DNA from 4 places in the Halomonas alkalicola genome. Region 1 is predicted to be linked to each of the others. Evidence: predicted binding sites of a transcription regulator. Region 1 holds the regulator's gene; each other region holds the start of a gene.
The links. The regulator FNR, encoded in region 1, switches genes on or off when oxygen is low (the NO sensors DNR and NnrR bind a similar motif). The targets are predictions, from matches to a motif close to TTGATNTANATCAA.

Region 1 (7,041 bases):
CTGGTGCATGATCACTGGAAGCCCTACTACTACCGCTATCCGGATTGCCGGCACGCGCTCTGTAATGCGCACCACCTTCGGGAGCTGACAGCGGCCTGGGAGAACGATGGCCAGGCATGGGCCAAGGCCTTGCATGACCTGTTGTTGGAGATGCATCGCGCCGTGGAGGTGGCCGACGGCTGCCTCTCGGCCGATGAGACCCGAGCCTGGCGGCAGCGCTATCGAGATTGCCTGGCGAAAGGGGACGCCGAGTGCCCCCCGCCGGTGAAAACCGCCACCTGGAACGCGAGGCCGGGCCAAGCGCACCAAGTCGCGCAACCTCCTGGAACGCCTCCAGGCGTACGAGGACGACGTGTTGCGCTTCCTCGACGACCCTGCCGCTCCCTTCACCAACAACCAGGGGGAGCGCGATCTGCGAATGACCAAGGTCCAGCAGAAAATCTCGGGCTGTTTCCGCTCCTGGGAGGGTGCTGAGATCTTCTGCCGCATGCGTAGCTTTCTCTCGACCGCCGTCAAGCAAGGGGTAGCGGCGCATACCGCACTGGAGCAACTGTTTGCGGGGGAGGTGCCAGCCTTCATGCAGCAAGAAGCCCCGACTCAGCCAACCGGTGCTGAATAGTTACAAATACGATTCAATGCGGTGTCAACGAATCCTTGTCAATCAAAAGGATGGGGGCGTGTTTCTGCTGAGTTACACGAGGTACGTCAGCCAGGTTAGGACGATGGTATAGGGGGTGTGAGAGGGGCGGTCGGGGGCGGGCGCGACACGGCTTGGACGATCGTCTAAGGAGGCGGAGGAAGACCAAAGTCGCAGGGTCGCTGCGTTCGCGGGCGAGGCTTGGACGATCGTATAGGGGGCCAAAGGGGGAGACGATCGTCTAGCTTATAAGGGCGACAGGGAGGTTGCTATGCTGCCACCAGTCCTACGAGACCCAACAACAACCCCAACAATCATCTGGTGGCGGCCACAACGCCGTTTTCCTCTCCGGCCCCCTCGTCTGTCGATCGCCTGCTGGCGGTGGCGCGACAGGGAGGCCCGAGTCGGGATGCCGCCCGCGAGGTCTGCGCCATGGTCGAGGTCGATCTTTCCCAACCGCCGTTCACCCTGCTCGACGAGGCAGGCCGCGAGCGGGTTCGCCAGGGCGTGGACCTGGCCTACTTCGATCGCGACGAGATCATCCTCGAAACGGGGCAGGCCGGTGAGAACCTCTTCCTGATCCACAAGGGGGAGGTGGCGGAAGTCGACCCCACCCTGCCCGCGGCCCGCTCGCGCATCGGCCACTACACCCGCGGCGACCTCTTCGGCGCCATCAGCATCCTCAACGGCAAGAGCCGCTACCGCTTCCGTGCCGAGCAGGAGAGCCTCTGCTACCTGCTGCCCAAGGCGCTCTTCCTCGAGCTCTGCGATGACTGTCCCCCCTTCGCGGAGTTCTTCCGCCAGACCCTGGCCCACAAGGCGCGCCTGCTTACCGAGCAGCGCGCCGAAGGCGGGGTGACCATGGCCGGTTTCATGCTGGCCCGGGTCGACGAGTGCATGCGTGAGCCGCTGATCGTGCCGGCCGCCACGACCATTGCCGAGGCGGTGACCACCATCAACGAGCGCCATGCCGACAGCCTGCTGGTGGCGGGTGACGCCGGCCCCGGCATGATCACCAAGACCGACCTGCTCAACGCCCTGGTGGTGGAGGAGCGCGACCGTGACAGTGCCCTGGACGGGATCGGCAGCGCCGAGCTGATCACGGTGGGGCCGGGGCAGTACCTGTTCGAGGCGCTGGTGGTGATGACCCGCCACAAGGTGGAGCGGGTGGTGGTGGTGGAGAAGGGGGTGCCGGTGGGGGTCGTCGAGCTCACCGACGTGCTCAGCTACTTCTCGAGCCGCAGCTACGTGGTCAGCCTGCAGGTCGAGCAGGCCGAGAGCCTCGAGGCCCTGGCCGCCGCCAGTCGCCGCACGCCCGAGCTGGTCAAGGCGCTGATGGCCCAGGGGGTCAAGCTGCGCTTCGCCATGGGCCTGCTGGCGGCGCTCAACGGACGGATCATGCACAAGGCCTGGGGCTTCCTGGTCGACGAACGCTACCACCGCGACAGCTGCCTGATGGTGATGGGCAGCGAGGGGCGCGGCGAGCAGATCCTCAAGACCGACCAGGACAACGGCCTGATCCTGACCGACGACCTGGAGTGGCCCGGCTGCGCCGAGCAGATGCAGCGGCTCACCGAGACCCTGATCGAGCTGGGCTACCCGCCCTGTCCCGGCAACATCATGGTCTCCAACCCCGAGTGGGTCGGCACCGTGACCCAGTGGCGCGAGCGCATCGCCCGCTGGGCCGAGAAGCGGGACGGCGACAGCCTGATGAAGCTGGCGATCATGCTCGACTCCCATGCGGTGGCCGGTAACCCGGCCCTGCTCGACCGGGTGCGTGACGAGCTGTTCGCGCGCTGCTCCGGCGACGAGCTGCTGCTCTCCTACTTCGCCCGCACCATCCTGCGCTTCTCCACGCCGCTGACCCTGTTCGGCTCGCTCAAGCGGCCCCAGCATGGCATCGACATCAAGAAGGGCGGCATCTTCCCCATCGTTCACGGGGTGCGGGTGATGGCCCTGGAGCGGCGCATCCGGCCGACCTCCACCCTGGAGCGGCTGGATGCCCTGGCGGCGGACGGCCGCCTGGAGCCGCGCTTCGCCGAGGACCTCGGCGAGGCGCTGTCGCTGTTCACCGAGCTGCGCCTCAAGCAGCAGCTCGCCCATCTGGACAGCGGTGGCGAGCGCAAGCCCGACCGCGTGGTGGTACAGGAGCTCTCCTCGCTGGAGCGCGACCTGCTGCGCGAGGCGCTGCATATCGTCAAGGACTTCAAGCAGCGCCTCTCGCACCGCTTTCATCTGGAGTATTCGTGACGGCCCGAGGCTGCACGAAGGCATGACGATGCACGAAGGAACGACAATCACAACAGGAGACCCCTCATGCTCAAGGTCCTGCGGCGCGCTGCCGACCGAAGACGGCACGCCAACGGCGACTACGCCTGGCTCTTCCACCCCTATACCGGTGACGAGATGGTGGTCATCGATACCGAGACCACCGGGCTTGATACGCGCAGCGCGGAGCTGGTCTCCATCGCCGCCGTCAAGGTGCGTGGCGACCGGGTGCTGACCAGCGAATCCCTGGACCTGCGCCTGGCGCGCCCGGCCTCGCTGTGTGGCGATTCGATCCGCATTCACGGCCTGCGCGGCATCGACCTGGAGGGCGGCATGGCGGTGGACGAGGCGCTGGAGCGCCTGCTCGACTTCGTCGGCAATCGCCCGCTGGTGGGCTGGCACCTGGACTTCGACCTGGCGATCCTCAATCGCGAGCTGCGCCCGCGCGTCGGCTTCGAGCTGCCCAACGCCACCATCGACGTGGCCCAGCACTATCTGCGCCGCCTGCGCCGCCGCCACCCCGAGGTGGAGTCGGCGCCGCGCTTCGAGAAGGTGGCCGAGCTGCTGGACGTGCCGGTGATGGGGCGCCATACGGCGCTGGGGGATGCGGTGACCACGGCGCTGATCTTCCTGCGCCTGGAGCGCGAGACCAGCGCCCTGCGGGGCGACGCCTGAGGCGTGACGGCGTCGCCTGACGTCGCCGGCGATGGTAGGATGGGCGCCCGTCATTTTTGCCCGCACTGGCAGCGCCGACCGACATGCAAGACGCCGTGATCTTCGACCCCCGCGACACCGACGCCGAGGCCCCCGCCGGGGGCTCCCCGCAGCAGGAGGCCCCCTCGCCGCTCCTCGATGCCCTGGATGCGCGGGGCAGGCGCGAGTTCAACAAGCTCCAGAAGCGCCTGCGCCGCCAGGTCGGTAACGCCATCATCGACTACGGCATGATCCACGAGGGCGACCGAGTGATGGTCTGCCTCTCCGGCGGCAAGGACAGCTACACCCTGCTCTCGATCCTGCGCAGCCTGCAGCGCAACGCCCCGATCGACTTCTCGCTGGTGGCGGTCAACCTCGACCAGAAGCAGCCCGGTTTCCCCGAGCAGGTGCTGCCCGAGTACCTCGAGTCCATCGGCGTCGAGTACCATATCCTCGAGCGCGACACCTACTCGGTGGTCAAGGAGAAGACGCCGGAGGGCAAGACCACCTGCGCGCTCTGCTCGCGGCTGCGCCGCGGCTCCCTCTACGGCTTCGCCGAGGAGATCGGCGCCACCAAGATTGCCCTGGGCCACCATCGCGAGGACATCCTCGAGACGCTGTTCCTCAACCTCTTCTTCGGCGGCAGCCTCAAGGCCATGCCCCCCAAGCTGCTCTCCGACGACGGCAAGAACATCCTGATCCGCCCGCTGGCCTACTGCCGCGAGGCGGATATCGCCGAGTTTGCCCGGCTGATGGCTTTCCCGATCATCCCCTGCAACCTGTGCGGTTCCCAGCCCAACCTGCAGCGCCAGGTGGTCAAGGAGATGCTCGCCGAATGGGAGAAGAAGCACCCCGGGCGCCTGGAGAGCATGTTCAAGGCGGTGACCAACGTGGCACCGTCGCAGCTGGCCGACCGCGAGCTGTTCGACTTCGCCGGGCTCGAGGAGGCGCAGGCGCGGCGGCAGGCCAGCCGCATCGAACTGCTGAACGAGTAGCCCCGACGCCGGCGCCAGGGCTCGGGAACTCATGGCTCGAAAACCAGAAACCCCCATCGGGCACTCGCCCGATGGGGGTTTCTACGTGAGGGGTTAAGGCCAGGCGGCTCGGTGCTACTTGGCCCCTTCCTCCTCGGCGACCTGGATCAGCGACTCCAGGTCGAGGATATGCACCTCGCGGCCCGAGACCTCCACCAGGCCCTGGCTCTGGAAGCGGCCCAGGATGCGACTGACGGTCTCCACCGCCAGGCCCAGGTAGTTGCCGATATCGGCCCGGGACATGGAGAGCCGGAAGCTGTAGGGGGAGTAGCCGCGCCGGCGGAAGCGGTCGGAGAGGCTGGTGAAGAAGCTGGCCAGGCGCTGGTCGGCAGTCTTGCGAGAGAGCAGGCGCATCATGCGGCGGTCGTCGCGCAGCTCCTTGCTCATGCTGCGATAGAGCTGGCCGCGTAGCTCGGGGAGGGACTCCGACAGCTGGTCCAGGCGATCGAAGGGGATCTCGCACACGGTGGTGGTCTCCAGGGCCACGACCGTGCCGGGATACTGCTCCTCGTCGATGCCGTCCAGCCCCACCAGTTCGCTGGGCAGGTAGAAGTTGGTTAGCTGGTCGTCGCCGCTGCCCTCGGTGGTCACCTGCTTGAGGCTGCCCGAGCGCACCGCATAGACGCTGGTGAAGGGGCTGTCCTGGCGGAACAGGGTCTCTCCCTTCTTGAGGGGCGCGCGCCGTCGGATGATGGCGTCGAACTGGTCCATGTCCTGAACCTCGAGGGCCAGCGGCAGGCAGAGCGAACTCAGGCTGCAGGTCTGGCAGCGAGTCTCGTGCAGTACAGAGCGCCGCCGTCCGGTCAGGCTATCGGGCATGGCCGCCTCCTCCTTGATCATGATCATGTCGACCATTATGGAGGAAACTTCGGGCAGGGCAAACCACCTCCAAGGAGGTAGGCCCGCCCGGCCTGGCTTACGCCACCGGGGTGGCCTGGGGATCGAAGGCGGCGAGCAGGTGGGTCAGGCCCCAGAGCCCGTCGGGGGTTACCCGCAGGCACTGGCCGTGGCGCTCGAGCAGCCCCGCCCGGCAGAAGGGGGCGAGGCGCTCGAGGGCACCGGCCAGGGCCGCGCCGGCGTCGAGCCCATGGGCCTGCGAGAGTGCGGCCAGATCCAGCTCGCGGCGACAGGCGAGCGCCTCGATGGCATCCCGGTGCAGGCGTTCGACCGCGTCCAGCCGGTAGCCGGCGCTGGCGGGCAGCTGGCTGGCGTCCAGCGCCGCCTCGTAGTCGGCCAGGCTCAGGGCGTTGCGGGCCAGGGTATCGCCGACCCGGCTGAGGGCGGCGACCCCGAGGCCGAGCTGGTCGCCGGGCGGGTAGTGGGTGTAGCCCTGCAGGCCGCGGGCCAGGCGACCCTCCCCCAGGGCCTGGGCCAGGCTGTCATCGGGGCGGGCAAACTGGCCGAGCCCGATGTGCACGTAGCCGGCGTCATCTAGCCGCTCGCGAGCCGCCTCGAGGATCGCCAGCCGGGTGGCGGCGTCGGGCAGATCCTCGGCGTCGATCTCGCGCTGGGGGCGGTAGCGCTCCGGCAGGTGGGCGTAGCGGCGCAGGGTGATGCGCGCCGGGGTCATGGCGATCACCTGCTCCACGGTTTCGCCGAAGCCCCGGGGGGTCTGCAGCGGCAGGCCCACGATCAGGTCGAGGTTGAGGGAGTGGAAGCCGAGGCGTTCGGCCTCGTCCACCAGGGACTCGGTCAGCACCCGGGGCTGGACCCGGTTGATCGCCTTCTGGACGCGCAGGTCGAGCTCCTGGACGCCGAGGCTCAGGCGGTTGAAGCCCAGCGCCTGAAGGTGGCGCAGGGTGAAGACATCGGCCTCGCGGGGGTCGATCTCGATGCTGAAGTCGCGCCCTCGGGCGCCGGACAGCCCGAAGCGGGCGTCGAGGCGGTCGAACAGGTCGCCCATCTGGTCCAGCGAGAGGAAGGCGGGGGCACCGCCGCCCCAGTGCAGGCGCTGCACGGCCGGGAGGCGGCCCAGCAGGCGGCTCACCAGCACCATCTCGCGGTCGAGCCGCGTGAGGTAGGGGTCGGCCTGGCGGCTGTCCCGTGAGGGCACCCGCTGGGAGGCGCAGAAGCGACAGGCCTGCCGGCAGAAGGGCAGGCGCACGTGCAGCGCCAGCGGCGCGCCGGGGGAGCGCTCGGCCAGGGCCCGGGTCAGCGCCGCGGGGCCGTCCCCCGTCGCCAGGCGGGCGGCGTCGGGGTAGGTGAGGTAGTGCGATCCGTCGTGGTCATGGTACTGCATCGAGGGCCTGCCTCCGGCAGTCCAGGATGGCCCGGCGCGATCGTTGCGTTTCGCCTGAACGGGCATGACGGCGCTCCCGGCTATGGATGTGCTCTCCATGCTAGGGCGGCTAGACGCCGGCGGCGTTGAGCTGCGTCAATCCGGCGTGGAATAGTGCCGAATCAGCCGTG
Region 2 (7,041 bases), 1.1 Mb from region 1:
GTTGAGCGAGGCGGAGAGCTCGCGCACCTCACCCAGCATCGCCTCGGAGGCGGCCAGGTTGCGATCGAGGCCGGCCAGCAGCGGCTCCACCTCCAGGTCATTGAGCTTGGCCAGCAGCTCGGTCACCTGAGCCTCGATCAGCGCAAAGCCGCCGGCGACCGTGGGGAAGACCGTCTTGTCGGCGAAGGTCTCGGCCACGTGCTGGCCGGCCAGGTCGCTGTTGAAGTTGAGGTCGACGAACAGCGCCCCGGTGAGCAGGTTGCCGCTCTTCAGGCTGGCGCGCAGCCCCACGCCGAACAGGCGGTCGAAGCGCTCGCGCCATTCGGAGAGCACGACGTCCTGGTTCTCGATGCCCAGTCGCTGCGGCTCGATGCGGATCAGCACCGGGATGGAGAAGCCGGTGCGGCCCTCGGGCTGGGGGGCGTTGAAGTTCCAGGGGACCGCCGCCACGGTGCCGATGCGCACGCCGCGGAACTCCACCGGCGCCCCTCGGGAGAGGCCGCGCACCGAGTCGTCCACCAGCAGCACGTACTCCAGGTAGCGGTTGAAGGTGCCCTGGCGGGCGCTGTCCTCGTCGGGATAGAGGTTGAAGGTGACGTCGGGCTCCACCGGGCCGCCCAGCGGCAGGTCCTCCGGCACCCCGAAGGTGACGCCGCCCCCCAGCAGCGCCTCGAAGGACTCCACGTTGACCCGAAAGCCCTCGGAGTCGAGGCGCAGGTCGATGCCGCTGGCCGACCAGAAGCGGGTGCTGTCGGTGACCAGGGTGTCGTAGGGCGCCTCGATGAAGATGCGGTGCTGCATGCGCCGGGTCTGGGCATCGAAGAGGGCGTCCTCGACGCGGCCCACGGTATAGCCCTGGTAGGTGACCGGGTCACCGACCCGAAGCGAGTTGCCGAGCTGGCTGACCAGGTTGATGCGCAGGCCAGCCGCCCCCGCCGGGGCCACCGGCGGCTGGTCGCTGACCTGGAACTCCCGGGAGGCGACTTCACTGCCGCCCGGCTCGAGCTGGATGAAGGCGCCGGAGAGCACCGTGCCCAGCCCGCTGATCCCCTCGCGGCCCACGCGGGGCTTGACCACCCAGAAGCGGCTGTCCTCGACCAGCATGGCGTCGGTGTCGGGGCTCATGCGGGCGGTGATCACCGCCGTCGACAGGTCCTCGGAGAGCTGCACCCGCTCCACGCGGCCCACCTGGACGTTGCGGGTCTTGATGAGGGTGCTGCCGGCCTCGATCCCCTCGGCGTTGGCCATCACCAGGGTCACCTGGGGGCCGCGGCTGCGGTAGTTGTCATAGACCAGCCACAGGCCGATCAGGATGGCCACGATGGGCACGATCCAGATCGGCGAGAAGCGGGCCTGGGGAGAGGGCTTGGCCCGGTGCAGGTCCTGGTCGGGCGCGGCCTCGCCGCGGGGGGTATCGCTCATCCGGTATTTCCTTGTGAATCCTGGCGGGTGACGTGGGGCGCCGGGTGCGTGCCCTCTGGGGTTCGTCGGCGGTCATCGCGGGGCAGCGGGGCATCCCAGAGCAGCCGCGGGTCGAAGGTCATGGCCGCCAGCATGGTGATCACCACCACGGCGCCGAAGGCCAGGGCGGCGGGCCCAGGGGTGATCGACATCAGCGAGCCGGCACGGATCAGCGCCACCAGGATCGCCACCACGAAGATGTCGATCATCGACCAGCGGCCGATGAATTCGGTGAGCCGGTAGAGCCGGGTACGCACGGCGGCATTGAGCTCGCTGCTGCGGCTCACCACCAGGCAGAGCCAGGCCAGCGCCACCAGCTTGCCCACCGGCACGATGACGCTGGCGATGAAGATCACCGCGGCCACCGGCCAGGAGCCTAACTGGACCAGCTCCACCACGCCGCCGATGATGGTCGAGGGGCTCGTGTGGCCGAGGCTGGTGGTGGTCATGATCGGGTAGACGTTGGCGGGAATGTACATCACCGTGGCGGCGGCGAGCAGGGCCCAGGTGCGCTGCAGGCTGTGGGGCAGTCGGGCGCGCAGACGGTCGCCGCAGCGTCGGCAGCGCCCGCGCCCTCGTTCATCCAGGCGACCGATCAGGCCGCAGGTGCCGCAGCCGGCCAGTCTCTGGGGGGCGGCGGTCTCGCCAGTGCGGGTGCCCTCCGGAGCCCGGGGCTCGCCGGCCAGGGAGAACCACATCCAGTCGGCATCGATGGACTGGGTGGTGAAGAGCAGCAGCAGGGCAAAGGCGCAGAAGGCCCAGAAGGAGACCCCCAGCTCGATCTGGGCCATGCCGGCGACCTTGATCAGGCTGACCAGGGCGCCAATGATGAAGACATCGGCCATCATCCAGGGGTTGAGCTGGGCCAGGGAGCGGGCGATGGCGCGGCTGGCGGGCAGCGGGTCATCGCGCAGCAGGCCGAGCTGCAGCCAGATCACTCCCAGCAGGTAGACCGCCGGCAGCACGATGATGGTGAGGATCACTGCGCCGGCCACCACCGGTTGATGAAAGCCGATCAGGGTGGTGGCGGTCTGGGAGAGCTCGATGCGGTTGCCCACGCCGCCCACGCTGAAGCTGATGAAGGGAAAGGAGAGCGCCATGGCCAGCGCCAGCAGGGCCGATAGCGCCAGCGCCATGCTGCGCTGGGCTGGCCGCAGGTGGCGCTTGACCAGCGTGTGCCCGCAGCGCGGGCAGTCGGCCTGTTCGCCGCCGCGCAGCGGGGGGAGGGCGACCACCCAGTCGCACTCCTGGCAGGCGCGCAGGCGTCGCCGCGCCCGGGATTCGGGCGGCGTGCGATCGACCCTCGGGGCCTCGGTGGGCAACGAGGGCATGCGATCCAGAAGGCGAAGGGGGCGCTGGGCCAAGGGCGTGGTCACTCCTGCTGACGGCACGGTGCCGGGCTTCACCCGGGGCGGTAGGGGGCCTACACTCTCGGCCCTGGGCGATGGGTCTCGGACAAAAGTGTGACACGTTGACGCAATGCGTACCATAGAGAAACATGCACTCCTGAATGTGGCTGAGGCAACACGATGATCCTTCCTGCAGTAGCGGTGGTGGCAGGCCTGGTCCTGCTGGTGTGGAGCGCCGAGCGCTTCGTCGACGGAGCGGCGGCATCCTCCGCCCGTTTCGGTGTCTCGCCGCTGCTGATCGGCATGCTGGTGATCGGCTTCGGCACCTCGGCGCCGGAGCTCGTGGTCTCGGCGCTGGCGGCGGGGCAGGGCAATCCCGGCCTGGCGCTGGGCAACGCCTACGGTTCCAACATCGCCAATATCGGCCTGATCCTCGGCCTGGTGGCGCTGATCTCGCCCCTGGCGGTGCACTCCAGGGTGGTGCGCCGCGAGATGCCCATCCTGGGGGCGGCGACCCTGCTCTCGGCGCTGCTGATGTGGGGCGGCGTGGTGGGGCGGCTGGAGGGGGCGCTGCTGCTGGCGCTGCTGGCGCTCTTCATCGGCGTGAGCATCTTCCGTGCCCGCCGCGAAGGCGCCGACGCCCTGGGCGCCGATACCGAGGAGAGCCTGGCGGAGCACCCGATGTCGCTGGGCGCCGCCCTGGCCTGGACCGGCATCGGCCTGGTGCTGCTGGTGGTCAGCTCGCGCATTCTGGTGTGGGGGGCGGTGGCCATCGCTCAGGGCCTCGGCGTCAGCGACCTGATCATCGGCCTGACCGTGGTGGCGGTGGGCACCTCACTGCCCGAGCTCGCCTCTTCCATCAGCGCCCTGCGGCGTCGCGAGCACGACCTGGTGCTCGGCAACGTGGTGGGCTCGAACCTGTTCAATACCCTGGGAGTGGTGGGGCTCGCCGCGGTGATCCACCCCATCCAGGTCGGTGCCGAGGTGCTGCTGCGCGACTGGAGCCTGATGGCGGCCATGACCGTGCTGATGGCGGTCTTCGCCCTTGGCTGGCGCGGCCGGGCGGGGCGCATCATCCGCCTGGAAGGCGGGGTGCTGCTGGCCATGTACCTCACCTATACGGCCTGGCTGGTGCGTCTGGTACTGGGCGGCACAGGCTAGTTGCCGCGGGGGCGTGCCGCTGGGTCGCAGCCCCCAGCGAGGGCAGAAGCCGAGGCCGGAACGAGGCCCGGCGACGGGCTCCTGCATCCGTCTCTTGGGAGGGAGCCGAGGTCGAGACAGGCAGTGCGACAATGGGACACGCCTGATCCAGATCAACTTTTCGGCATTATGGCGGTCGGTATGGATGACTCAATGAAAATGCATCAATAAAGGTCATCGATTCCCTTTCCGGTCGCGCGATTTTCGTCTGCGTGCCGGCATTGACCTGGTGTCCAGGTGGAGTGCGTCATGGCGCCGCGACGGCGTCAGAGGCATAACAAGCACCGTTAGGTGCGCCCGCATCCCTTGCGACATGCTCGACTCAATATCCCGTATCGAGGCATGCGTCATGGAACTGGATCCCCTGCTGTTGTCACGATTGCAATTCGCCTTCGTGGTCTCCTTTCACGCCATCTTCCCGGTCTTCACCATCGGGCTGGCGTCCTATATCGCCCTGCTGCACGGGCTCTTCTATCGGACCGAGAACCCCGTCTGGGATCGTCTGGCCCTCTTCTGGACCAAGGTCTTCGCTGTGGTCTTCGGCATGGGGGTGGTGTCGGGCATCGTGATGTCCTTCCAGTTCGGCACCAACTGGAGCAACTTCTCCTACGCCTCGGCCAACTTCCTCGGGCCCATGCTCAGCTATGAGGTGGTCACGGCCTTTTTCCTGGAGGCGGCCTTCCTCGGCGTGCTGCTCTTCGGCCGCGGCAAGGTGCCCCAGGGGGTGCATCTCTTCGCGGCCTGCATGGTCGCCTTCGGTACCTTCATCTCATCGTTCTGGATCCTCTCGGCCAACAGCTGGATGCAGACCCCCGCGGGGGTAGAGCTCATCGACGGCAGCTTCCGGGTGCTCTCCTGGAGCGAGGCGATCTTCAACCCCTCTTTCGGCTGGCGCTTCGCCCATATGGTGATGGCCTCCTTCCTGACCGGTGCCTTCGTGGTGGCCGGGGTCAGCGCCTGGTACCTGCTGATCCGGCGTGACGTGGAGGCCAACCGCCGGGCCCTCTCCATGTGCCTGTGGCTGCTGCTGGTGCTGACCCCCACTCAGGCGGTGGTCGGCGACTTCCACGGCCTCAATACCCTGGAGCACCAGCCCACCAAGGTGGCGGCCATGGAGGGCAACTGGGAGACCCGCGGCAATGTCCCGCTGCTGCTTTTCGCGATTCCCGACCAGGAGGCCCAGACCAACCGCTTCGAGATCGGCATCCCGAGCCTGGCCAGCGTGATCCTCAAGCATGACCCGGCCGGCGTGGTGCCCGGCATCAGCGAGGTACCCCCGGAGGAGCAGCCGCCGGTGTGGATCGTCTTCTGGGCGTTCCGTGTCATGGTGGGCCTGGGCTTTGTGATGATCGGCGTCGCCCTCGCCGGGCTCTGGCTGCGCCGCGGCGGGCGGCTCTACGAACACCGCGGCTTCCTGCAGACGCTGCGGCTGATGAGCGTGACCCCCTTCATCGCGGTGCTGGCGGGCTGGATCGTCACCGAGGTGGGCCGCGCCCCCTGGCTGGTCTACGGCATGCTGAGCCATGCCGAGGGGCTCACGCCGTCGCTCACCGGCGGCATGGCGCTCTTCACCCTGGTGGGCTACGTGGCGGTCTACGCAGTGGTGTTCTGGGCCGGGGTCTACTACCTCACCCGAGTGGTGCGCCAGGGCATGCTGCCCGAGGACGAGCGCGACAGCGTGGAGGGCGAGGTGCACCGCCCCAAGCGCCCGCTTTCCGCCGCCCATACCCCCTTCGAGCATGACGCCTCGCCCACCTGGAGGAGATAGGCCATGGAGATGTTTGATCTTTCATTGATCTGGGCGCTGATCATCGGCTTCGGGGTGATCATGTACGTGGTGATGGACGGCTTCGACCTGGGCTTGGGGATTCTCTACCCCTTCGCTCCGGACGAGGCCTCCCGGGACGTGATGATGAACTCCGTGGCCCCGGTCTGGGACGGCAACGAGACCTGGCTGGTGCTGGGCGGTGCCGGCCTGCTCGGCGCCTTTCCGCTGGTCTACTCGGTGTTTCTCCCGGCGCTCTACATCGGGGTCTTCCTGATGCTGGCCGGCCTGATCTTCCGGGGCGTGGCCTTCGAGTTCCGCTTCAAGTCGCGGCGCAACCGGCACTGGTGGAACCGTGCCTTCTGCTGGGGCTCGGCGGTGGCCGCCTTTGCCCAGGGCGCCGTGGTAGGGGCCTATATCCAGGGCTTCGCCGTGGAGGACTTCACCTACGTGGGCGGCGCTCTGGACTGGCTGACGCCCTTCACCATCCTGACGGGCATCAGCCTGATGGCCGGCTATGCGCTGCTCGGCGCCACCTGGCTGATCCTCAAGTCCGAGGGGCATGTCCAGGCGTGGGCCTACCGCATCACGCCGGTGCTGCTGCTGGCGGTGCTCGCCGCCTTCGTGATGATCAGCCTGTGGACCCCGATGGTGAACCCGGGCGTCTTCGAGCGCTGGTTCGATCATATCCACCTGATCTGGGTCTTCCCGGTGCTGGCGCTGGCCTGCGCCGGCTGGCTGATCGCGGCGGTCCATCGCCGCCAGGAGGGGCAGCCCTTCGTCGCGACGCTTGGCCTGTTCATCTTCACCTACCTGGGCCTGGTGGCCAGCAAGTGGCCGGTGATCGTGCCGCCCAACTACACCATCTGGGACGCCGCCTCGGCGCCGGAATCCCAGCTCTTCCTGCTGATCGGGGTGCTGTTCGTGATTCCCATCGTGCTGGCCTACACCGCCTGGACCTACTGGGTCTTTCGCGGCAAGGTCAAGGTGGGCGAAGGCTACCACTGAGCCATGGCCGCTCCTGACACCACCGGCGGCGGACGCGATGTCCGCCGCTGGCTGAACGGACTCGCCGCCCGGGAGCGACGCCGCCTGGGTCTGGCGGTGGTCGCCGGGGTCATCGCCACCCTGGCCACCCTGGGGCAGCTGGCGCTGCTGGCGTGGGTGGTCAGTCAGCTGCTGGTGGAGCGGGCCTCCCCGGCGTCCCAGCTGCCTGCCATCGCCGCCATGGCCGGGTTGCTGCTGCTTCGCGCCCTCGCGCTCTTC
Region 3 (7,041 bases), 1.8 Mb from region 1:
AAAAGACGGTGACCGTCAACACCGCCGCGCTGGGCGGCAACGCGTCACTGCTTGCGCTGGGAGACGAGTGAGCCCCGCTCGTCTGTAACGACAATAAACTGAAGGAACCCCCTAATGGTTCAGAACAACATGGCCATCGGCTTCACCTTCGTGGTGTACCTGGCACTGATGCTCGGCATCGGCATCGTCGCCTACAAGCGCACCACCAACCTCTCCGACTATATCCTCGGCGGCCGCTCGCTCGGCCCCTGGACCTCGGCGATCTCCGCCGGCGCCTCGGACATGTCCGGCTGGCTGCTGCTCGGCCTGCCCGGCGCGGCCTACGTCAGCGGCATCTCGGCCAGCTGGATCGCCGTGGGCCTGCTGATCGGCACCTGGCTCAACTGGCTGATCGTGGCGCGCCGCCTGCGCCTCTACAGCTTCAAGGTCAGTGACGCCCTGACCCTGCCGGAGTACTTCGCCAACCGCTTCCAGGACAAGTCGCACCTGCTGCGGGTGATCTCGGCGATCTTCATCCTGATGTTCTTCCTCTTCTACACCAGCTCGGGCCTGGTGGCCGGCGGCCGGCTGTTCGAGACCGTGTTCGGCTTCGACTACCGCATCGCCGTCACCATCGGCACCCTGACCATCATCATCTACACCTTCATCGGTGGCTTCCTGGCGGTCTCCTGGACCGACCTGATCCAGGGCCTGATGATGGCGGCGGCGCTGGCCATCGTGCCGATCATCGCCTTCAGCGATCTCGGCGGGGCGAGCGGCGCCGGCGCGGCCCTGGCCGCCGAGAGCGAGTACATGCTGGCCTGGTTCCGCGACGCCTCCACCGGCGAGGCACTCTCCGTCATCGGCATCGTCAGCTCCCTGGCCTGGGGCCTCGGCTACTTCGGCCAGCCCCATATCCTGGCCCGCTTCGCCGCCATCCGCAGCGACCGTGACATCCCCGCCGCCCGCCGCATCGCGGTGAGCTGGACCGCCATCGCGCTGGTCAGCTCCATCGCCGTGGGCCTGCTCGGCGTGGGCTTCGTGCAGCGCGACCTGGCCGACGGCGAGACGGTGTTCATGGTGATGGTCAACCTGATCTTCCATCCGGTGATCGCCGGTATCCTGCTGGCCGCCATCCTGGCCGCCATCATGTCCACCGCCGACTCCCAGCTGCTGGTCTCCTCCTCGGCGCTGACCGACGACTTCTACAAGGCGATCTTCCGCAAGGAGGCCTCGCAGTCCGAGCTGGTGTGGGTGGGCCGCTTCGCGGTGATCGGCATCGCCGTGCTGGCCTACCTGCTGGCGCTCAACCCCCATGCCACCGTGCTGGACCTGGTCGCCTACGCCTGGGCCGGCTTCGGTGCCGCCTTCGGCCCGGCGCTGATCATGTCGCTCTACTGGCGCCGCATGAACAAGTGGGGCGCCCTGGCCGGCATCGTGGTGGGCGGCATCACCGTAGTGGTGTGGGCCGAGCTCTCCGGTGGGATCTTCGACCTCTACGAGATCGTGCCCGGGGTGATCTTCGCCTATATCGCCATCGTGGCGGCGAGCCTGGCCACCGAGGAGCCGACGGACGCCATCACCGCCGACTTCGACACCTTCGACCGCACCTGAGTGCCGGGGGCCTGTCCCCTGCCACCCTGAACCGGAAAGCCGCCCCACGGGGCGGCTTTCTGCATTCCGGCGTGACCTAAAAGCAGGGGCGGGGGAAAGGCTCAGGCCAGCAACGCTCTTCCCACAAGCAGCAGGGCAAACAGCGCGAGCGCCACCAGGCTCCAGGGCGGCGACAGCAGCCGATGACCCCGGCGGCGCGGGGCCTGCAGCGCCAGCGGGCGCAGGAAGGCGGCGCCCAGGGCCCACAGCCCGAGCAGGATGGCCGGCAGCCTCAGCATGAATGGCAGTCCCTGGATCAATGCCGGCTGCAGCAGCAGCCAGACCGCCAGCCCTGCCGCCCCCAGCAGTGAGAGCCAGGGCTCCCAGCGGGCCTGTCCGACACCCAGTACAATAGGCATGACTGTTCCTCCCGAGCGGCCTCCCATCAGTCAAGACGATTTGCCGCCGATGCGCGAATCACGAATGCCACATCGCCACGGTTCCTACTGCAGCGCCCCTCTCGACGACTCCCTCTCTTCTCCTTCAGCCCCCGCCCCTGCTGCGTGATAACGATTTTCACAATTCTTGACGACTTGCTACGGGACATTTGGAAACACTGTTTCCTATAATACCTTTGTCATAGGCCACCGGACATTCCGGCCCGGCCCTAGCGTGAAGCAACAGGAGGATCCCTGACCATGCGTACCACTCGACTGATCACCGCCGCCGCCATCGCCGCCAGCTGCGCCTTCGCCAGCCAGGCCGCCTTGGCCTACAGCGCCGGCGACACCTTCGTACGCGGCGGCTTCGCCAAGTCCGACACCCGCTCCGACAACGGCGCCGCCGACGGGGTCAGCAGCGGCGAGACCGGCTTCACCTTCGGTGCCGGCTACCTGTTCCACGACAACATCGGCGTGGAGCTGAACAGCTCCGAGAAGATCGAGCATGAGATCGCGGGTGATGGCTTTGCCGGCAGCATCGACCGGATGCCGGTCAACCTGCTGGTCAACTACTACCCCCCGGGCGGCATGGACTCCCGCGTCCAGCCCTATGTGGGCGCCGGCCTCAACTACACCCGCTTCTCCGGCGAGCCGGAAGGCGTCGACGCCCGCCGCAGCTATGGCGCCGTGGGCCAGGTGGGCGTGGACCTCGCCATCACCGAGAACCTGATGCTCAACGGCTTCGCCAACTACGCCGACGTGGATTCGCGCATCTCCGTGGACGGCGAGCGCGTCGGCACCGCCAAGATGGACCCGATGACCATCGGCGGCGGTGTGACCCTGCGCTTCTGATGCCGTCCATGGCATGACGCGTGCGGCAACCAGAGACGCCGCCGGGCCCAGCCCGGCGGCGTCTTTTTTTGCCTCTCACCCTTGTGCATCGCAGCACCACTTGACCGGCGTCAAGAAAGCCCCGAGGCGGCCTGATTAAAATTGCCTTAACCCCAACAGGCCAGAGAGTGCCTGTACGACAACGCTGAAACCGGAACGTCAAGGAGCCGCCCCATGCGCAAGCACCTCCCCACCCTGCTGGCCGCCGGCCTGGCCGCCGCCGCCTTTACCACCAGCACCCAGGCCCTGGCCTACGGCGCGGGCGACTTCTTTACCCGCTTCGGCGTCGCCAAGGTCGAGCCCAAGAGTGATAACGGTGATCTTGACCTCAGCCCACTGCTGGGTGATGGCGCCATCGTAGGTACCGACGTTGATGACGATACCCGCTTCGCCTTTACCCTGGGCTATCGCTTCCACGACAAGATCGGCGTGGAGCTGCTGGCCGCAGAACAGTTCAAGCACAGTTTCACCCTGGGTGACGGTGCGGCCTCCGGCTCCACCAAGCATCTGCCGCCGACCCTGACCGTGCAGTACTACCCGCTGGGCGGCACCGCGGCCAGCGTGCAGCCCTACGTCGGCGTGGGCATCAACTACACCCGCTTCTCGAGCGAAGAAGTTGCTCTCGCTGATGGCACCGCACTCGATCTGGATCTCGACGACTCCTGGGGTGCCGCCGGCCAGGTGGGCGTCGACCTGCTGATCAACGACAACTGGGCGCTCAACGCCGCCGCCTGGTATATCGACATCGACTCTGACGCCAAGGTCGAAGGCGTGGACGTCGGCAGTGTCAAGGTCGACCCCTGGGTCATCATGGGCGGTCTCAGCTACCGCTTCTGATCGCCCCGCGCCACTCACGCGAAATGCAGGAGGCCCGCCAATGGCGGGCCTCCTGCGTTGGTCGGGAAGGGCATCGCGCCGGCTCAGCCCTCGGTGACCAGCCGGTCGATCTGCGCCACCGCCTGGCTGATCATCTGCCGCTCGCTGGCCCCGGCCCCGGACTGGGCCAGCCACGCCTCCACGGCGGGGGCCACCTCGCACTTCGCCGGCATCGGTGCCCGCGCCTCCACCAGCGCCTCCAGGCGCACGATGAAGACGAAGCGCAGCCACTGGGGCAGCGACATGGTGTCGGCACAGAAGGGCTCGACGCTCTCGAAAGCGATGGGGTCTGGCCGGGCCATTCGCCACTGGTCGGTGGCGCGCATGGTGGCTTCCAGCTCGCGCAGGGCCGCCGCCAGCTCCTGATGTACGCTCATGGTGACGTCCTCTGGTGCATGAGCCGCCATTATCCCCACCGGCTCCCTCCCCGACCACCCCGCCGCACGCTCATCGCCGGGCGTAACACCCGGCGTTGTGCACAGTTCACAGTTTTCCTGAACGGGGCTGTGGATAAACTCTGGAAAGGCGTCCAGGGGCCACGTCTCACGGGCCTCGCCGCGCATCGTTCAAGAATTGACCAGCCACCCCCTCCCGGCCGCCCCGAAGCTGCTGACAGCAAGGCACGACCAAGGTAGAGTGCACGGTTCGACGACGGGAGAGAGCATGCAGCCCATCAACACCTTACATGACTTCTTCGTGCGCAGCGGCGCCGCGGTACGGCTCTACCATCTGGGCAGACGCGTCGAGCCCTGCGAGATGGCGACCCTGGCGGCCTTCGAGGCGGGCGAGCAGGCCTGGCCGGCCCCCTGGCAGGGCCAGGCGCGTCTCGGCCTGGTGTTCCGCCTGGGTGACATGCCCGAGCCGGTCATCTGGTTCCTCGCCCTGCCCCTGGACGAACAGGGCCAGCTGGTGCCGGCGCCCCGCGACGCCTTCCTGCAGCGCCTGCTGGAGACCCTGGGGCGCAGCGTGCAAAGCGTCGGGCGCGAGGACGGCGAGGCGGTGGACAACCTGATGAAGGACAACCCGCTGGCCTTCACTCCCTCGCTGCCCTTCCAGGCCCTGCTGCATGCCCGCGCCAGCCTCGACCTGGACCTGCCGGCCAGCCAGCACCTGGAGCCGGTGGAGGCCTACCTGAGCGGCCAGCAGGCCATCGACTGGCAGGCCCTGGGCCTGCAGGGGCTGGCGGACTTCGTCGTGCGCATGGACGCCGATGAGCAGGCCCGGCTGGCCACCCGGCTGCCCGAGCTGCCCCACGAAGTGCTCACCTCGCTGTGCTACTGTCTGGAACATGTGGCCATCGGGGTTGGCCTTGTCCGGGCACTGCGCAACCGCGGTGAGGCGGCGGCCCGGGCCGGCGACATCGAAGTATTCTCCGCCTGCGTGCGCGCCGTGGCCGGCGCCGAGGGCGAGCTGGCCGGGGCCTGGTACGACGAGCTGCTGGCCGATGACGACGCCTGCGGCCCCGACCTGCTGGCGGCCATGGCCGGGCGCGGCTGGCGCCACCTGGAGGATGCTGAGCGGCTGCCCAACTTTCTCGGACGGCTGGCCGCCTGCGAGGCCGCCGACTTCATGAGCGTGGCCCGCGACCTCGCGCTGGTGCCGCGGCTGCGGCTGCCGGTGCTGATGACCCTGCGCGAGGCCGCCCCGGAGAGCCCGATCGGCCGCCGGCTGGCCGCCCTGACCCGCTGACAGGCCTGCAAGGATTCCCATGAGCATGAGAGAACTGCCCTACACCCCCAAGGCGGTGATCGGCCGTCGCGAGATGGTGGAACTGCCGGAGATGCACCTGACCCTGTGCGCCAAGGCCGACAGCGGCGCGCGCACCTCGGCGCTGCACGCCGAGGACATCGAATCCTTCGAGGAGGACGGCCACCTGTGGGTCAGCTTCACGACGCGCAGCGGCGGCCCGCACACGCCGCCCCACGTGTTCCGCATGCACCTGCATGACCGCCGCAAGGTGCGCAGCTCCAACGGCCAGGAGGAGTGGCGCTATGTGATCCGCACCACCATGCGCCTGGGCGACCTGGAGTTTCCGGTGGAGCTGACCCTGACCGACCGCCGCAACATGCGCCACCCCATGCTGCTGGGCCGCCGCGCCCTGCGCCGTCTGCTGGTGGCGCCCGGCGCCGCCTTCCTGCACGGCGAACCCTGAAGCGAACGCCACCCCGCCCCCCGGCCACTGGAGCCCCTCGATGCATATCGCGCTGCTGTCACGCAACCGCAATCTCTACTCCACCCGCCGCCTGGTGGAAGCCGCCGAACAGCGGGGCCACAGCATCCGGGTGGTGGATACCCTGCGCTGCTACATGAGCATCGCCGCCCACCACCCCTCGATCCACCTCAAGGGCGAGGAGCTCGAGCCCTTCGACGCGGTGATCCCGCGCATCGGCGCCTCGGTGACCTTCTACGGCTGCGCCGTGCTGCGCCAGTTCGAGATGATGGGCACCTACGTGATCAACGACTCGGTGGCCATCACCCGCTCCCGGGACAAGCTGCGCTCGCTGCAGCTGCTCTCCCGCAAGGGGCTGGGCCTGCCGATCACCGGCTTCGCCCACTCGCCCGACGACATCCCCGACCTGATCACCATGGTCAAGGGAGCCCCGCTGGTCATCAAGCTGCTGGAGGGCACCCAGGGCATCGGCGTGGTGCTGGCGGAGACCAACCAGGCCGCCGAGAGCGTGATCCAGGCCTTCATGGGCATGAAGGCCAACATCATGGTGCAGGAGTACATCAAGGAGGCCCGCGGCGCCGATATCCGCTGCTTCGTGATCGGCGACAAGGTGGTGGCGGCCATGAAGCGCCAGGCCGCCGAGGGCGAGTTCCGCTCCAACCTGCACCGCGCCGGCACCGCCAGCGTGATCCGCATCACGCCGGAGGAGCGCTCCACGGCGATCCGCGCCGCCAAGGCCATGGGCCTGCGAGTGGCAGGCGTCGACCTGCTGCGCTCCAACCACGGCCCGGTGATCATGGAGGTCAACTCCTCCCCCGGCCTGCAGGGCATCGAGACCGCCACCGGCAAGGACATCGCCGGCCTGATCATCGAGCATATCGAGAAGAATGCCGCCCCCAACCGCAAGGCACCGCCTAAACCCAAGGGGTAATTGCCAGAACGCCGCCGGCCAGGCCCAATAGGGGGATATTTATTCCTTCCCGGGGGTAGTAAAACAGTGTTTCCCCGGCCACAATCTGCGTCACCGGAGGAGGTGACCGCTCATGTTTCTCGACAATCGCCAGGTGGCGATGGACAGCGCCCTGGAGGCGC
Region 4 (7,041 bases), 1.1 Mb from region 1:
GAGCCGGGCCCAGGTGAGCGAGCTGGAGGCGCTGCGCGGGCGCCTGGTCGAGCAGCTGCAGGGGATGGCGGAGCTCGAGGCCTACGGCAGCCTGACGAGCCACCGCCGCGACCTTGCGGCCCTCGAGGTGAGGCTCTACCGCGGACAGCGCCGACTCGGGTTGCTGGCGGCCCTGGGCAACGCCCTGGCCAGCCTGCTGGTGGGGCTCGCCGCGCTGCTGGCGCTGTGGCTGGCCGCCCAGGCCTGGGCGGCGGGCCAGCTCTCCGGGCCGCTGATGGTGATGATGCCGCTCGCCATGCTGGCCATGAGCGAGGCGCTGGCGGCGCTGCCGGCCGCCTTCACCTGGCTGGGCGCCACCCTGGGGGCCGCCGAGCGGCTCAACGAGCTGGAGGCCCGCGCCGACTCCACGCCGCCCGCGTCCGCCTCCGCTGCCCCGATGCCGGTGGAGGGGGCACCGGCGGTCGAGCTCGATGGGGTCACCCTGCGCTATCCCGGTGCCCTGGCGCCGGCCCTGCAGGCGCTGACGCTGACGCTGGCCCCCGGCGAGCGGCTGGCGCTGTGCGGGGCGTCCGGGGCTGGCAAGACCAGCGTGGTGGAGCTGCTGCTGCGCCAGCTGAAACCCCAGGCCGGTGCCCTGCGGCTTGGGGGCGTGGTCCTCGCGGACTGGCCAGAGGCGGCGCTGCGCCGGCGGGTCGCCGCGCTGACCCAGCGCATCGATCTGCTCGATGACAGCCTGGCCGCCAACCTGCGCCTGGCCGCCCCCGAGGCCGACGACGATGCCCTGTGGCGCGCGCTGGCCTGGGTGGGCCTCGAGGCCTGGGTCCGAGGCCTTGCCGAGGGGCTCGACACCCGGGTGGGCGAGGGTGGCCAGCGCCTCTCGGGGGGGCAGGCGCGCCGCCTGGCGCTGGCACGCCTACACCTGCGCGACCCGTCGCTGGTGATTCTCGATGAACCCTTCGCGGGCCTGGATGCCGATACCGCCACGGCACTCGCCGCACGGCTCGACGCCTGGCTTGCCGGGCGCAGCGTGCTCTACCTGGTGCACCAGCTCGACGGCGGTCCCTTCCAGCCGCCGGGCATCGATCGGACGCTGACGCTGGTCGAGGGGCAGCTGGCGAGTGAGGGCGCGGGGAGACCGCCACCGGTACCTGGGGCGGGATAGCGGGCGTGGAAACTCAGGCTTTGCGCAGAGTCGGTGTCTATATCAGGATGAGAGCAACGCCCCCGGACGAGACGAGCCATGCATGACTTCCTCAAGCGGCTGCCCAAGGTCGAGCTGCACCTGCACATCGAAGGTTCCCTGGAACCCGAGCTGATGTTTGCCCTCGCCGAGCGCAACGGCGTGGCGCTGCCCTACGCCTCGGTGGAGGAGGCCCGGGCTGCTTATGACTTCACCGACCTGCAGTCCTTCCTCGACCTTTACTACCAGGGCATGAGCGTGCTGCGCACCGCCGAGGACTTTCACGACCTGGCCATGGACTACTTCCGGCGCGCCCACGCCGAGGGGGTGGTGCATGTGGAGATGCACTTCGACCCCCAGGCCCACCGGGTGCGCGGCATCGAGCTGCCCGTGGTGATGGAAGGGCTCTCCCTGGCCCGGCGCCATGCCGAGCGGGAGCTGGGCCTCTCCACGGCGCTGATCATGGCCTTCCTGCGCGACCGCGATGCCAGCGAGGCGATGGCGGTGCTGGAAGAGGCCGCCCCTTACTGGGAGATGCTCGATGCCGTGGGGCTGGACAGCGCCGAGCGCGGCAACCCGCCCTCGAAGTTCACCGAGGTGTTCGAGCGGGCGGCGCGGCTGGGGATTCCGCGAGTGGCGCATGCCGGGGAGGAGGGGCCGCCCGAGTACATCCGCGAGGCACTGGATCTGCTCGACGTCTGCCGCATCGACCACGGGGTGCGCTGCCTGGAGGACCCCGAGCTGGTGGCGCGGCTGCGCGACGAGGGCGTGGTGCTCACCGTCTGCCCGCTCTCCAACGTGCGTCTCAAGGTGGTGGAGCGACTCGAGGCGCATCCGCTGCCGCAGCTGCTGGAGGCAGGCTTGAGGATCACCCTCAACTCCGACGACCCGGCCTACTTCGGCGGCGGGATGCTCGACAACTACCTGGCCTGCCAGCGCGCCTTCGGCTGGGACGAGGCCACCTTCATCCAACTGGCGGGCACCGCCATCGAGGCCGCCTTCGTCAGCGACCAGCGCCGTCTGGCGCTCCGTCGCCGGCTCGCCGATAGCGTGTGACGCCATTCGGGGCCCACAACGAACCCCCCCCCGGCGAGCCGGGGGGCGGTGCTGTCATGCTCCTGCGGTCAGGCGCTGTGGTTACGGCAGGGCCGGTATCTCGAGGGCGGGCATCTCGCCGGTCAGGGTGTGCAGGAAGGCGGTGATGTCGGCGATGGTCTGCTCCTCGAACTCGCGACCCAACATCTCGCTGCCCATGATGGCCACGGCCTCCTCCAGGGTCTCGGTGGCGCCGTTGTTCATGTAGGGGTAGGTCACGCCCACATTGCGCAGGGTCGGGGTGCGGAAGCGGTACATGTCCGCCTCGTTGCCGGTGACCTCGTAGCGGCCCACGTCGGTAGAGCCCGGCACCTGGATGCGGTGGAAGTTGCTGTCGGTCAGCGCCGGGCCGCTGTGGCAGGCGATGCAGCCGTTGTCCACGAAGGCCACCATGCCGTCCTTCTCCTGCTGGTTCAGGGCGCCGATGTCGCCGCGCAGGTAGCGGTCGAAGGGGGAGTTCGGGGTGTTCAGGGTGCGCTGGAAGCTGGCGAGTGCCTGGGCCAGGTTGTCGGCGTTGATCGGATCATCGTCGCCCGGGAAGGCTTCGGCGAACTTCTCCTGGTAGAGGTCAAACTCGGTCAGACGCTCCAGGGCGCTGTCCAGGTCCATGGCCATCTCGACGTCGGCCTCGATGGGGCCGAGGGCCTGGCCTTCCAGATCGGGCTCGCGGCCATCCCAGAACTGGGAGCCCAGGAAGCCGGAGTTCAGCACGGTGGGGGTGTTGCGCTCACCGATCTGGCCGTCATGGCCGGTGGCGCGGGGAATGCGGTCCGCCCAGCCCAGCGCCGGGTTGTGGCAGGTGGCACAGCTGATCACGCCGCTGGAGGAGATCCGCGGCTCGAAGAACAGGAACTTGCCGAGCTCGACCTTCTCCGGAGTCAGTGAGTTAGCGGCCGGAATCGGCGGGAAGTGGGGCAGCGGTTCGAAGCGGTTGCGGTAGTCGCCGAGACCGTCGTCGGCCATGGCCGGTGCGGCGATGGCGATAGCGGAGCCCATGGCGATGGCCGAGGCCAGCAGGCGTTGTTTGATCATGGTCGTTCCCCTCGTGGTGATGAGCCGGGTCAGTCGCATTGGCTAACTTGCGCTTAACCTTCTGTAGGCACAGTGCGTTACTGCATCTCGCTAATCAACCCAGTAAAACCGTCGGAAAACGACCAACCTTGAGCCACGTCAAGTTTTGACAATGGTTCACCTTGCTGGCTGGACGCCTCCCGGCTTTTTCGGGAAGCTGTGAGCTTTCTCGACCCTGCGGAGGAGGTCACCGGCCATGACCCGCTATCGCTATCCCGCCATTCCCGAGTCCGAGGTGACGCCCCGCGAGCTCTTCGAGCGGAGGCGCCGCTTTCTCAAGGGCACGCTCCGGGGCGGGGCGGCCCTGGGCGCGGCCGCCCTGGCCCCGGGGTTGCTGTTCTCGCCTGCCGCCCACGCCTGGCGCGAGGGACTCGAAGCGCGCCTCGAGGGAGAGCTGCCGAGCCAGGCGCTCGCCGGCGATGAGTCGCTGACCGAGTTCCGCGACGCCACCACCTACAACAACTTCTACGAGTTCGGCACCCGCAAGAGCGACCCGGAGGTCTACGCCCACCGGCTTGTCACCGATCCCTGGTCGGTCACCATCGAGGGCGAGGTGGAGAAGCCCGGCACCTTCGCCCTGGAGGATATCCTCGCCGACCAGAAGCTGGAGGAGCGCATCTACCGGCTGCGCTGCGTGGAGGCCTGGTCCATGGTAATTCCCTGGATCGGCTTCCCGCTGGCCGAGCTGCTCAAGCGCCATGCGCCCACCTCGCGGGCGAAGTACGTGGTCTTCGAGTCGATCCTCGACCCCGACAACCTGCGCGGTCAGCGCCGCTCCATCATCGAGTGGCCCTACCGGGAGGCGCTGCGCATCGACGAGGCGATGCACCCGCTGACGCTGATGGCGGTGGGCATGTACGGCGAGGTGATGCCCAACCAGAACGGTGCGCCGATCCGGCTGGTGGTGCCTTGGAAGTACGGCTTCAAGAGCATCAAGTCGGTGGTGAAGATACGCCTGGTGGAGGAGCAGCCCACCACCTCCTGGATCGACCAGAACCCGGAAGAGTACGGCTTCTACGCCAATGTGAATCCCGAGGTGGACCATCCACGCTGGTCCCAGGCCCGCGAACGGCGCATCGGCGAGAGCGGTCGTCGAGAGACGCTGATGTTCAACGGTTACGCCGACGAGGTCGCCGAGCTCTACGCCGGCATGGACCTGAACAAGTACTTCTGACTCCAGGGAAACCCGATGCTGGATGCGTCACAGCGAATCCTCGCCTTCCGCCTGCTGGTGCTGGCCGCCGGTACCTTGCCCGCGGTGTGGCTGGCCTGGCAGTGGTTCTTCGGCGACCTGGGGGCGGTGCCCGCCGAGGCGGTGGTCCACTTCACCGGCCGCACCGGCCTGACCCTGCTGGTGGCGACCATCGCCTTCAGCCCGGCCTTTCGCTTCACCGGCTGGATCGGCTTCATGATCGCCCGCCGGCAGATCGGCCTGTGGGCCTTCGTCTGGCTGGTGGCTCACATGCTGGCCTGGATGGGCCTCGACCAGTACTGGGACTGGCCCTGGATCCGTCGCGAGATGGTAGAGCTGCCCTACATCCGTTATGGCGCCGCGGCGCTGTTGCTGCTGGTACCGCTGGCGCTCACCTCCTTCCGCTACACGCAGAAGGCCATGGGCTACACTGCCTGGCACTGGCTCCACCGCCTGGTCTATGTGTCCGCGGCCCTGGGGGTGGTGCACCTGTGGGTCCTTACCCGCGCCGACTACCTGATGGCCACGAGCTTCGCGGTCGCCGTGGCGGCCCTGGCGCTGTTCCGGGTGGTGGATGCGTTGATCGGGAGACGATCACAATGAACAGTCATAGTCGCTGGGGAGTGGGGCTTTGCTCGGTGCTGATGCTGTCCGGGGCCGCCTTCGCCGAGAAGAATGACGAGGCGATGATCGACCTGGCCTGGGAGAGCGGCTGCTTCAACTGCCACGACCTGGACAAGCCCCTGCTGGGGCCGGCCTGGCGCGACGTGGCCGAGCGCTATCGGGACGACGACGAGGCGCTCTCGCGTCTGGTGGTCACGGTGCGCGACGGCGGCAGCGGCAACTGGGGCGAGGAGCGCATGACCCCCAACCGCCGCGCCGCCGAGGAGGAGATCGAGCGCCTGGTGAGCTGGCTGCTCAGCCTCGACGCCCGCGAGGACTAGGAGCCCCGCCTCGACCCCGCCGGGAGCGGGAGCGGGGGCGAGGCCACGGCCTGTCGTGTGTCGGCCTAGTGGGTCGTGGCGAGCATCACCACGCTCAGCGCCGCCGAGATCCACATGGCGGGGCGGATCGCCTGCATCCGGCCGGTGAACACCTTGATCAGCACGAAGCTGAGGAAGCCGAAGGCGATCCCCAGGGTGATCGAGTAGGTCAGCGGCATCAGGATGATCGCCAGGAAGGCCGGGAAGGCCTCGTCATAGCGATTCCAGTCGATCTTGCCGATGGGCGAGAGCATGAAGAGCCCCACCAGCACCAGGGCCGGCGCCGTGGCGATGCTCGGCACCAGCGAGAGCAGCGGCGAGAGGAACAGGAAGGGCAGGAAGAGCAGGGCGATCACCACCGCCACCAGCCCCGTGCGCCCGCCCTGGGCCACGCCCGCGCCGGATTCGATGATGGTCTGGGCCGCACTGGTGCCCAGCGGTGCGGCGATCATCGAGGCGAAGGCGTCCACCGTCATGGAGCGCTTGAGGTTGCGGGGGTTGCCGTCCTTGTCCTTGAGGTCCGCCGACTCCGACAGCGCCATGAAGCAGGAGAGCGCATCGAAGAAGTTGGTGAAGAGCATCACGAAGATGAAGGGCAGGTAGGCGACCTTGAGGGCGCCCCAGATATCCACCTGCATCACCGCGCTGAAGTCGGGCCAGGCGGCCAGCCCGCTCCACTCCACCATTACCTCGCCGCCCCACAGGCGCCCCATGGGCGTGGCCAGCAGGGTGGTGAGCGCAATCCCCAGGATCAGGGCGCCGTTGAAGCGCAGGATCACCAGGATGGCGGTGGCCATCATGCCCAGGAAGAAGATCCCCAGCGCCGGGTCGAAGCTGCCCAGCGTCACCAGAGTGGCATCGCTGCCGACGATGAAGCCGGCGTTCTTCAGGCCGATGAAGGTGATGAAGAGTCCGATGCCGCAGGTGATGGCATAGCGCAGCGAGGGCGGAATCGCCTCGATGATCGCCTTGCGCACGTTGAACATGGCCAGGATCGCGAACATCACGCCGGACCAGAACACGCAGCCCAGCGCCACCTCCCACGAGAGCCCCGCACCCTGCACCAGGGTGTAGGTGAACAGGGCGTTCATGCCCATGCCGGGGGCCACCAGGATGGGGTTGCGGGCATAGAGACCCATGGCCAGGCTGCTCATGAAGCTGATCAGCACCGTGGCCGAGAGGGCGGCGGAGAAGGGAATGCCGGCGTCGGAGAGGATCGCCGGGTTGACCACGATGATGTACATCGAGGCAAGGAAGGTGGCCATGCCGGCCAGCACCTCGGTGCGCAGGGTGGAGCCGCGGCGGCTGACCCCGAAGTAGCGGTCGAGCCAGTGTCCTTCCGTTGACGATGTCGGCTTGAGTGACTCGCCTGACAGGGAGGCATTGTTGGTGTCCATGAGAACCCCGTTGTTGTTGTGGGTTTCTGACCATATGGTCAACTATGGGCCGCAGTTGGCCCGCTGGCGATGGCCCTCCATGCGCGGAGGGCCGTCGTGTCAGGTGCGCTTAGTGTGGTGATG

Region 2: a site for FNR is predicted at 4,114-4,127, ahead of B6N23_RS01685 (cytochrome ubiquinol oxidase subunit I). Genes of this name have one in related genera too.
Region 3: a site for FNR is predicted at 2,965-2,978, ahead of B6N23_RS15495 (OmpW/AlkL family protein). Genes of this name have one in related genera too.
Region 4: a site for FNR is predicted at 3,436-3,449, ahead of B6N23_RS01660 (cytochrome-c peroxidase). Genes of this name have one in related genera too.

What each region holds. Positions count from the first base shown of each region.
Region 1 covers NZ_CP131913.1:1,441,119-1,448,159, reverse strand. Annotated here, with positions in the region: partial or broken gene tnpC (IS66 family transposase) at 1-619, shown strand, start outside; gene B6N23_RS06870 (putative nucleotidyltransferase substrate binding domain-containing protein) at 1,070-2,887, shown strand; gene B6N23_RS06865 (3'-5' exonuclease) at 2,954-3,580, shown strand; gene ttcA (tRNA 2-thiocytidine(32) synthetase TtcA) at 3,664-4,593, shown strand; gene fnr (fumarate/nitrate reduction transcriptional regulator Fnr) at 4,708-5,451, opposite strand; gene hemN (oxygen-independent coproporphyrinogen III oxidase) at 5,549-6,871, opposite strand; gene B6N23_RS06845 (sulfite exporter TauE/SafE family protein) at 7,033-7,041, opposite strand, start outside.
Region 2 covers NZ_CP131913.1:353,772-360,812, reverse strand. Annotated here, with positions in the region: gene pqiB (intermembrane transport protein PqiB) at 1-1,422, opposite strand, end outside; gene B6N23_RS01695 (paraquat-inducible protein A) at 1,419-2,792, opposite strand; gene B6N23_RS01690 (calcium/sodium antiporter) at 2,991-3,971, shown strand; gene B6N23_RS01685 (cytochrome ubiquinol oxidase subunit I) at 4,360-5,778, shown strand; gene cydB (cytochrome d ubiquinol oxidase subunit II) at 5,782-6,783, shown strand; gene cydD (thiol reductant ABC exporter subunit CydD) at 6,787-7,041, shown strand, end outside.
Region 3 covers NZ_CP131913.1:3,290,369-3,297,409, reverse strand. Annotated here, with positions in the region: gene putA (bifunctional proline dehydrogenase/L-glutamate gamma-semialdehyde dehydrogenase PutA) at 1-71, shown strand, start outside; gene putP (sodium/proline symporter PutP) at 115-1,593, shown strand; gene B6N23_RS15505 (hypothetical protein) at 1,695-1,991, opposite strand; gene B6N23_RS15500 (OmpW/AlkL family protein) at 2,271-2,864, shown strand; gene B6N23_RS15495 (OmpW/AlkL family protein) at 3,078-3,740, shown strand; gene B6N23_RS15490 (YqcC family protein) at 3,824-4,156, opposite strand; gene B6N23_RS15485 (DUF3549 family protein) at 4,443-5,468, shown strand; gene B6N23_RS15480 (ATP-dependent zinc protease family protein) at 5,494-5,931, shown strand; gene rimK (30S ribosomal protein S6--L-glutamate ligase) at 5,972-6,880, shown strand; gene B6N23_RS15470 (hypothetical protein) at 6,993-7,041, shown strand, end outside.
Region 4 covers NZ_CP131913.1:344,703-351,743, reverse strand. Annotated here, with positions in the region: gene cydC (thiol reductant ABC exporter subunit CydC) at 1-1,162, shown strand, start outside; gene B6N23_RS01665 (adenosine deaminase) at 1,241-2,236, shown strand; gene B6N23_RS01660 (cytochrome-c peroxidase) at 2,318-3,307, opposite strand; gene msrP (protein-methionine-sulfoxide reductase catalytic subunit MsrP) at 3,543-4,520, shown strand; gene msrQ (protein-methionine-sulfoxide reductase heme-binding subunit MsrQ) at 4,536-5,141, shown strand; gene B6N23_RS01645 (c-type cytochrome) at 5,138-5,482, shown strand; gene B6N23_RS01640 (NCS2 family permease) at 5,548-6,918, opposite strand.